2 regions of the Gilliamella sp. B2824 genome follow, and region 1 is predicted to be linked to the other one. Evidence: riboswitches for the same ligand, from Rfam matches in the RefSeq annotation. Region 1 holds a riboswitch; the other holds the start of a gene.
What was found. Region 1 has a riboswitch for thiamine pyrophosphate ahead of thiB (thiamine ABC transporter substrate binding subunit). Riboswitches for the same ligand answer to the same signal wherever they lie in the genome.
Positions count from the first base shown of each region.

Region 2: it holds a riboswitch for thiamine pyrophosphate, as region 1 does, so the genes downstream of both, thiM (hydroxyethylthiazole kinase) here and thiB (thiamine ABC transporter substrate binding subunit) in region 1, are expected to answer to the same signal.

Region 1 covers NZ_JAFNON010000004.1:21,531-25,975, forward strand. Annotated here, with positions in the region: gene argS (arginine--tRNA ligase) at 1-1,413, opposite strand, end outside; gene J3U56_RS04920 (hypothetical protein) at 1,900-2,247, shown strand; TPP riboswitch at 2,291-2,399, shown strand; gene thiB (thiamine ABC transporter substrate binding subunit) at 2,439-3,437, shown strand; gene thiP (thiamine/thiamine pyrophosphate ABC transporter permease) at 3,455-4,445, shown strand, end outside.
Region 2 covers NZ_JAFNON010000001.1:221,761-226,205, forward strand. Annotated here, with positions in the region: gene thiD (bifunctional hydroxymethylpyrimidine kinase/phosphomethylpyrimidine kinase) at 1-110, opposite strand, end outside; gene thiE (thiamine phosphate synthase) at 122-763, opposite strand; gene thiM (hydroxyethylthiazole kinase) at 773-1,561, opposite strand; TPP riboswitch at 1,622-1,724, opposite strand; gene trkA (Trk system potassium transporter TrkA) at 1,764-3,167, opposite strand; gene trpS (tryptophan--tRNA ligase) at 3,244-4,239, opposite strand; gene J3U56_RS01045 (phosphoglycolate phosphatase) at 4,279-4,445, opposite strand, start outside.

The sequences.
Region 1 (4,445 bases):
TACAGAAAGCACGCGCGTATAAGCATATTGTAAATAAGGGGCCGTATTTCCCTCAAATGACAACATATTATCCCAATCAAACACATAATCGGTGGTACGATTTTTGGAAAGATCAGCATATTTGACCGCACCTATTGCTACAGCGTCAACCACTTGGGCAAGCTCAGTATCGGTTAAGTCTGGATTTTTATTTCGAATTAAAGTAGTCGCTCGTTCTGTCGCTTCATCAAGTAGATCATTTAATTTAACAGTGTCACCAGAACGCGTCTTAAACGGCTTGCCATCTTTACCTAACATCATACCAAACATGTGATGCTCAAGTTTTAAGGATTCTGGTACATATTTCGCTTTATGCACGATATCCCAAACTTGTTCTAAATGTTGATGTTGACGTGAATCGGTATAATATAAAATACGTTCAGCATGAAGTGTTTCATAACGATATTTAACACAGGCAATGTCGGTTGTTGCATAAAGATAGCCACCATCACGTTTTTGGATGATAACGCCCATGGGTTCGCCTTCTTTATTTTTATATTCATCTAAAAATACAACGATTGCACCGTCACTTTCAACCGCTAATTTTTTCTGTTTTAGATCGGCAACAATGCCTGGTAGCATGCTGTTATAGATGCTTTCGCCCATTGTATCTTCAATCGATAATGTGACATTAAGGCGTTTATATGTGGCAATATTTTGCGTCATGGTGATATCAACCAATTTTCGCCACATTTCACGGCAATATTTGTCACCACCTTGAAGTTTTACTACATAATTACGGGCTTTTTCGGCAAAGGCTTCGTCTTCATCGTAATGTTTTTTAGCTGCGCGATAGAACGATTCTAAATCTGAAAGCTCCATGTCGTTGGCATGTTCATTTTCCATTTTTTCAAGATAGGCAATTAACATCCCAAATTGGGTTCCCCAATCTCCAACATGGTTGGCACGGATAACATTATGACCAAGAAAGCTTAATACTCGTACACTGGCATCACCAATAATGGTTGAGCGTAGATGACCGACGTGCATCTCTTTAGCAACATTGGGTGCCGAGTAATCAACCACAATAGTTTGAGGTTTGGCGGGTAAAGTAATATTGAGTTTATCACTACTTAGCGCGACTTCGTTTTGTTCAGCAATCCAACTATTTTTTAAGAAGATATTAATAAAACCCGGCCCAGCGATTTCCACTTTATCGGCAATATCATCAATATCAAGATGTTGTAAAACTTTTTCAGCTAATGCGCGTGGTGGCATTCCCAATTTTTTAGCGGTAGACATGATACCATTTGCTTGATAATCACCAAATTGAACTTTAGCGGATTGCTTGATTAAAGCGTCACAGTTTTTATCAGCACCGGCCATAATCATTGCTTGGGAAACACGTTGTGTTAATAGTTGTTGAATATTCACACTGAACCTAATCAATTAAAATAAAATGCCCAATATAATACTGATAAATTGATAAATTGTCACTGTGGGATTAGTTAAGGACAAGTAAATAGCTAATTTTTTTATAAACAAAAATTTTTTAATTTAAGGGTGATAGATTAACTTAACTATAAAATAGAAAAAAATAAAAAGAAAACATGTGCCAAAATTTATTTAACTAACTGATTGTCAATGCTTTTTGTCTTTTCAACTTTGGCATTTGCCCAAGACCATAACAATCTGCAAGAGCTCAAACTACCGATAACCTCCTCACAATTGATAAAATACTATAAATCAAATAATCATGGTGAAAATGTCCTTTTGGATAAGTATGCAAAACTCACTTGACCTTTAAATGAGCAAGAGATTGATTTCCCGATCCAAAATACGTCCTATGAATTTATTCCCTTTCATGAAGGAATTCGTTATTACGAATTAGGTGGTTTTATGCGGAATAATTGTCTTTAAGTGATTATTTATAATTGGTATGGGATATCTGATACCCCATTACTCAATATTCAACTAGCTAGTTATGATGAACAAGGTAAATTGCTTGATGCGGTGCTTTTGGATAGTCAATATTCTTATGAGGATGTGAGTTGTTTTATTGAATTTTCGGTTAATAAGGATTTAACGATAAACCTAAAACATTATGTGACTGACTATTATGATGATGAACATGAATATGGTGATGAAGCTGGACTAATAAAAGATCCTAAACCGGAATTTTGTAAAGGAGAGCAATATAAGATCAACACTGGTAAGTTTAAGTTAATTTATTCTAAAATGGCAAAGAAGTTTGAATGGCAACAGTGAGTAACAACTATTTACAATTAAGCCTTCACCGACTACACTAATGCTGTTCTCAACGGGGTGCCCTAATGGGCTGAGAGTGTTAGTTGTGTTAACATAACCCGTCGAACCTGAACTGGATCATGCCAGCGGAGGGATTTGAGTTATTATATCTGCTCAAACCTTTTGTCTTTTTCTTGCTATTTGGAGGCAAAATGTTTCGTCAATTGTTGTTATCAACTGTTCTATTTATATCATTGTTTTGGTCGCATTTTTCTGGCGCACAGCAACCGACTTTAACAATATATAGCTATAATTCGTTTATGTCGGAGTGGGGGCCTGGAGAAGCTATCAAACAGGGTTTTGAAGCTCAATGTCATTGTCAGCTAGAAGTAATTACGTTAGGTGATGGTGTTTCAATTTTAAATCGTATTCAGCTTGAAGGTGATAAAACCAATGCTGATGTTGTTTTAGGGTTGGATAATAATCTACTTGAGCAAGCAAAATTAACGAATATTTTTATTCCACATCAGATCGACAAACCCGATAATCTCTATACTGACTGGTGGGATAATGAGTTTATGCCATATGACTTCGGTTATTTTGCCTTTATTTATAATAAACAGAAGATAAAAAATCCACCGCGATCTATGCAACAGTTAGTTGACAATAAAGATCATTGGAAAATCATTTATCAAGATCCTAGAACTAGCACGCCTGGATTAGGTTTGCTGCTGTGGGTTAAAAAAGTTTATGGTGATGATGCTGCGCAAGCATGGCAAAAAATAGCTAAAAATACCGTAACAGTAACAAAAGGTTGGAGCGAATCTTACGGCATGTTTTTGAAAAATGAAGCAGATTTAGTATTAAGTTACAGCACTTCCCCTGTTGCACATATAATTTCTGATAACGATCATCGTTTTGCTGCCGCCATTTTTGATGAGGGGCATTATCGTCAAGTTGAAGTGGCTGCCATTGTAAAATATACACAACAACCAGAGTTAGCTCGCCAATTTTTACATTATTTATTAACACCCGAGATTCAACGTCAATTTGCTGAAAAAAATGTCATGTATCCAATCATAAAAACCGATTTGCCAGCAGCTTATCAACAGATTGATACAGTGAAAAAAGCCCTTGAATTTGATGCAAAGCAAGTTGAATTAAATCAGAAATCGTGGGTGCGTGAATGGCAAGTTGCTGTCAGTAAATAATGTCATCGGAACGAATATTGAAATTTCAATCCTTAATTCCAGGTATCAGTGCTGTTGGTTTGATTTTGCTCATATTAGGCACGGCACTTATTGCGCTTTGGGGATTTGCAATTCGAACCGATAATATAAGCATCTATTTTGATCATTATTTACTGCATATTATTTGGGTAACAGTTTTGCAAGCTGGTTTATCAACTTGTTTAGCCATCATATTGGCAGTATTGATGGCGAAAGCATTAGCTATGGTAGACTTTCCATGTCAGGGATTACTCATCAAAATAATGCCGGTTACCTTTATTTTACCAACTTTAGTTGTGGTTACTGGTTTGCTTTCAGTGTATGGTCAGCATGGTATCGTTTCGTTAATTTTTCAATTTTTGAACCTACCAATTGAATTATCAATTTATGGTTTGAAAGGTATATTATTAGCCCATGTGTTTTTAAATTTTCCTTATGCTTGTTGTTTGTTTTATCAATCCTTAAAAAGTGTTCCTATCGAACAAAAACAGTTAGCTGCTCAGTTAAATTTTTCTGCTTTTACTTTTTTTAAGTTAGTTGAATGGCCATTATTGCGTCGACAAATCTTACCAATGGCAGCACTGATTTTTATGTTATGTTTTTCAAGTTTTGCAATCGTGTTAGCTCTTGGCGGCGGGCCAAAATATACCACTATTGAGGTAGCAATATATCAGTCGATACGTGATTTTGATCTTATACAAGCCGTGTTACTTTCTTTTTTGCAACTAATTTGTTGTATTGGTTTTCTTATCATCATGCAAAGAATAAATCGAATCAAAAAAATGCATATTCGATTTGTTCATCAAACTTATCAAGTTCCGATTCCTTACTATTTATCATTGATCAGTTATGTCATCATTTTGATTGGGAGTTTATTTATTTTATTACCGTTGGTTACAATATTGATTGAAGGTATTTATTTTTTCAAATTTGCGTTATTAACAGCGGCACTTTTAAAAGCACTGCTTACCTCAATTATCATTGCAGTAG
Region 2 (4,445 bases), on a different contig from region 1:
ATCACTGACATGCCATAAGCACCTAACGCCGAAAAGGTTTTCAAATCTGCTTGTATACCCGCGCCACCGCTAGGATCGGAGCCGGCAATGGTTAATGCAACTGTTGTCATTCTTTGATTTCCTATCTTGCTTGTTGAATTTTGGTCAGTAGCGATTGACTGGCATTAGCAATATCTGCTTGACCACAAATAGCGGATACTACTGCGACACCTTCAATACCAGTTTTTATGACCTCAGTGACATTGGATAAACCAATTCCGCCAATGGCAACCGCAGGACACTGTTTGAGTTTCACAAGTTCAGCTAATTGTGCAGTACCTATGGCGGAGGCCGCATCTTTTTTGGTTGAAGTTGGGAAGATTGGCCCAATACCCAAATAATCAACCAATTGCCATTCAACGGCATCAAGTTGTTGTTGATTACTAACAGAAAAGCCGAGCCATTTATTTGCACCGATTAATTGACGAGTAACGGCAACAGGTAGATCACGCTGTCCAATATGTACGCCGTCAGCGTCTATCGCTAATGCGATATCGACATGATCATTAATAAGTAGCGGTACTGGTGTGTCTTTTAAAAGGTGTTTGAGCTGCATAGCTGCATGATACCAATCTTTACCTGATAGTTCTTGTTCTGATCTTAATTGTACGGTAGTTACACCATTTTCGATGGCAATTTTGGTGGTATTAAGCATACCTTGAATACCGCCACACAATTGCGGATCGAGCACTAAATAGAGGGTTAAATCGAGTTGTTTTTTCATCTGCTTGCCCTATTTTGAACCATCAACAAAAAGTGAAAGCTGATCGATAAGCGACACAGCAAAACTGCCTAGTCCTTGCTGTTTATTGGCTCGCTCACCAGCTTTTTTCATCATATAACAAGCACTGGCTGTGGCAGCTAAACTATCAGCACCACAAGCAATAAACGCAGCAACCATCGCGGATAATGAACAACCTGTACCGGTAACAGACGTTAATGCAATATCTCCACCCGCAATGCGATAGGTGTTCTCGCCGTCAGTGATATAGTCAATATCGCCTGTCATGGCGACAATGGTTTGATAACGACGAGCCAATTGTTGAGCTGCCGTTAATGCAACCGTTGTCGAATCTTGGCTATCGGTACCTTTAGAAGAAGAATGTTCGCCATTTAGCGCTAAAATTTCAGAGGCATTACCCCGAATCGCTGTAGGTTGGTATTTTAATAATTGTTGAGCGATATCAGTGCGATAAGCTAAGGCAGGTCCAACGGCAACCGGATCAAGCACCCAGCGTGTTCGGCTTTGTTGGGCTTGTTCGGCAGCTAACAGCATACTTTCAGCAATATTGCTATGCAGTGTTCCAATATTAATTAATAAGCTATTGGCAATATCGACAAATGATTTCACTTCTTGTTTGGCAATAATCATCGCTGGCGATGCACCAATTGCCAGTAAGATATTGGCGGTAAAATTTTGCACGACCTCATTGGTGATGCAATGCACTAATGGGCGTTGCTGCTTAACAAGGTGAATAAATGGTGTGGCGTGCTCAGCCTGAAAGGTTTTTATCTCTGACATATTCTTTCCTTAACGATTAATACAACTTATAACAGGTTAGGAAGAATTTGCCAATCAGAAGGTTAACGGCTTAGACTTCCCTACGCTGGTATAATCCAGATCAGGTTCAACGGGTAAAATCTCAGTTTTTTGTATCAAACAAAAAACACCCCGAGTCAAAACAATTTGTGTATTATGAACTGAGTATCAGTTTTAAACAAGATTATTGTAATAATCTTTCAATATCGGTTATGGCTTTTCTATCAGGTAAAAAGATGATTAAGTGGTCATTATCTTCAATAGTTAAATCAGTATTAACAATAATCACATCTTCACCTCGTACTACTGCACCAATTGTTGCAGCTGAAGGTAATTTTAATCCATTGATATTTTTACCAACAAGTTTTGATGTATCACTATTGCCTTTCGCCACAACTTCAATAATTTCGGATTCCCCTTGTCTGAGTGAAACGACTTTGACGATACCCGTTTGTCTTACATGGCTTAAAAGCTCAGAGATTGTGGCATGCTGTGGTGAAATAGCAATATCAATCACACTATCATTGATCAATTCTAGGTAAGCTTGCCGTTGAATCAAAACAATCACTTTTTTAGCGCCCATTCGTTTAGCCAGCATTGATGACATAATGTTAGATTCATCATCACTGGTGACAGCGATAAAGAGATCGGTTAATTCTACCTGTTCTTGTGAGAGGAGTTCTTGGTCTGAAGATTCGCCATGTAATACGGTTGTATTGACCAACTGTTCAGCAATAAACTCAGCTCGTTGAGCATTACGTTCAATTAACTTTACTTGATAATCGTTTTCTAAGCGTTTGGCTAGAGCGACAGCAACACCGCCTCCGCCACTAATAATGATACGTTTATAGGGCTTTTCTAAGCGTTGTAATTCACTTGTTACGGCTTTTATGTTCACCGGAGGGGTAATAAAATAGACCATATCACCCGCTTCAATTAAGGTTGAACCGATTGGGCGAATAAAACGATTTTTTCGATATATCGCAACCACTCGAGCTTCTACATGCGGTAAATGCTCTTTTAGTTCAGATAATTCACTGCCCACTAATGCACCGCCATAATAAGCAGTGACTGCAACCAGACAGACACGATTATCATAAAAAGAGGCAAATTGTAAAGCGCCTGGATATTGTACTAACCGGCTGACATGATTAGTGATTAAATTTTCGGGTGCGATGATGTGGTCAATATTAATACAATCTTTGTTAAAGAAGGGATATTTTTCGTCGTTATATTCAGGTGCTCGAATACGGGCAACTTTTTGCGGTATTTTAAACATGACATGACCAATTTGACAGGCCATCATGTTAACTTCATCAGAATTGGTTACAGCAACAAGCATATCAGCGGATTCGGCACCGGCGCTTTCTAATACCTGAGGGTATGAAGATTTTCCTAAAATAACTTGTAAATCAAAGCGTTCTTGTAGTGATTGCAGTTTGTCATGATCTTCATCAACGACAGTAACATCGTTTTGTTTTTCGGTAACCAGATACTCAGCTAATGCACTGCCGGTTTGTCCTGCACCTAGAATAATAATCTTCATAACAGACCTATCATCGTTAAATGACTTTACTACGCTTGCCATCTTATGACAAGCGTACTTATGTCAATTAATATTGTTTAAGTTTACCCTTAATTCGTGCTATTTATTCGACTCGCTATTAAACAAAACCGATTACATCGTATACTTTTTTCAAGGTCGGCTCGGCTTTAGCGCGCGCTTTTTCAGCGCCTTCACGCATAATAGAAAATAGATAATTTTCATCGTTGCGATACTCATGATAACGGGCTTGTAATGTTGTTAACATATCGATCACTTGCGTTGCTACTTCCGTTTTCAAATGACCATACATCTTTCCTTCAAACTCTTTTTCAAGCTCTGCTACCGGTTTACCTGTAACGCCAGTTAAAATATCTAATAAATTAGAAACGCCGACTTTATTTTTTAAGTCATAGCGAACTACTGGTGGCTCGTCAGAATCGGTCATCGCACGTTTGATCTTTTTCTCCACATCTTTTGGATTTTCAAGTAGGCCGATCACGTTATTGCGGTTTTCATCAGATTTAGACATTTTTTTGGTTGGTTCTTGTAATGACATCACTCTTGCACCAACTTTAGCAATAAATGGCTCTGGTACAGTAAAAACATCACCATAAAGTGCATTAAATCGCATAGCAATATCACGTGTTAGCTCAAGGTGTTGTTTCTGATCATCGCCAACCGGTACTAAATTGGCTTGATATAGCAAAATATCAGCAGCCATAAGTACAGGATAATCAAATAGACCTGCGTTGATGTTTTCTGAATGACGTGATGATTTATCCTTAAATTGCGTCATGCGGCTAAGTTCACCAAAATAGGTATAGCAGTTTAACGCCCAGCCTAATTCTGCATGGGCAGGAACATGAGATTGTACAAATATAGTGCTCTTTTGTGGATCAATTCCGCATGCCAAATATAATGCCATTGTATCTAGCGTTGCTTTGCGTAATTTTTGTGGATCTTGTCTTACGGTTATCGCATGTTGATTGACAATACAGTAAATGCAGTCATATTCGTTTTGTAGCGCAACCCAATTTTTTAAAGCACCTAAATAGTTGCCAAGTGTTAGTTCTCCTGAAGGTTGTGCACCACTAAATACAATCGGTTTACTCATAATTTATTCCTAATTTATTTATGCTCTGTTTTTTGCTAATTATTTTTTTGCATCAGCTTTGGGATGAGGTAATAACGTTAATATATCTTTAAAATCATCAAATAAGAAATCGGGATCACTTGTTGCAATCGATATTCCATAATTATAACCATAGCTTAATGCTACAGTAGGGCAATGTGCATTTTTAGCTGCCATAATGTCATTTT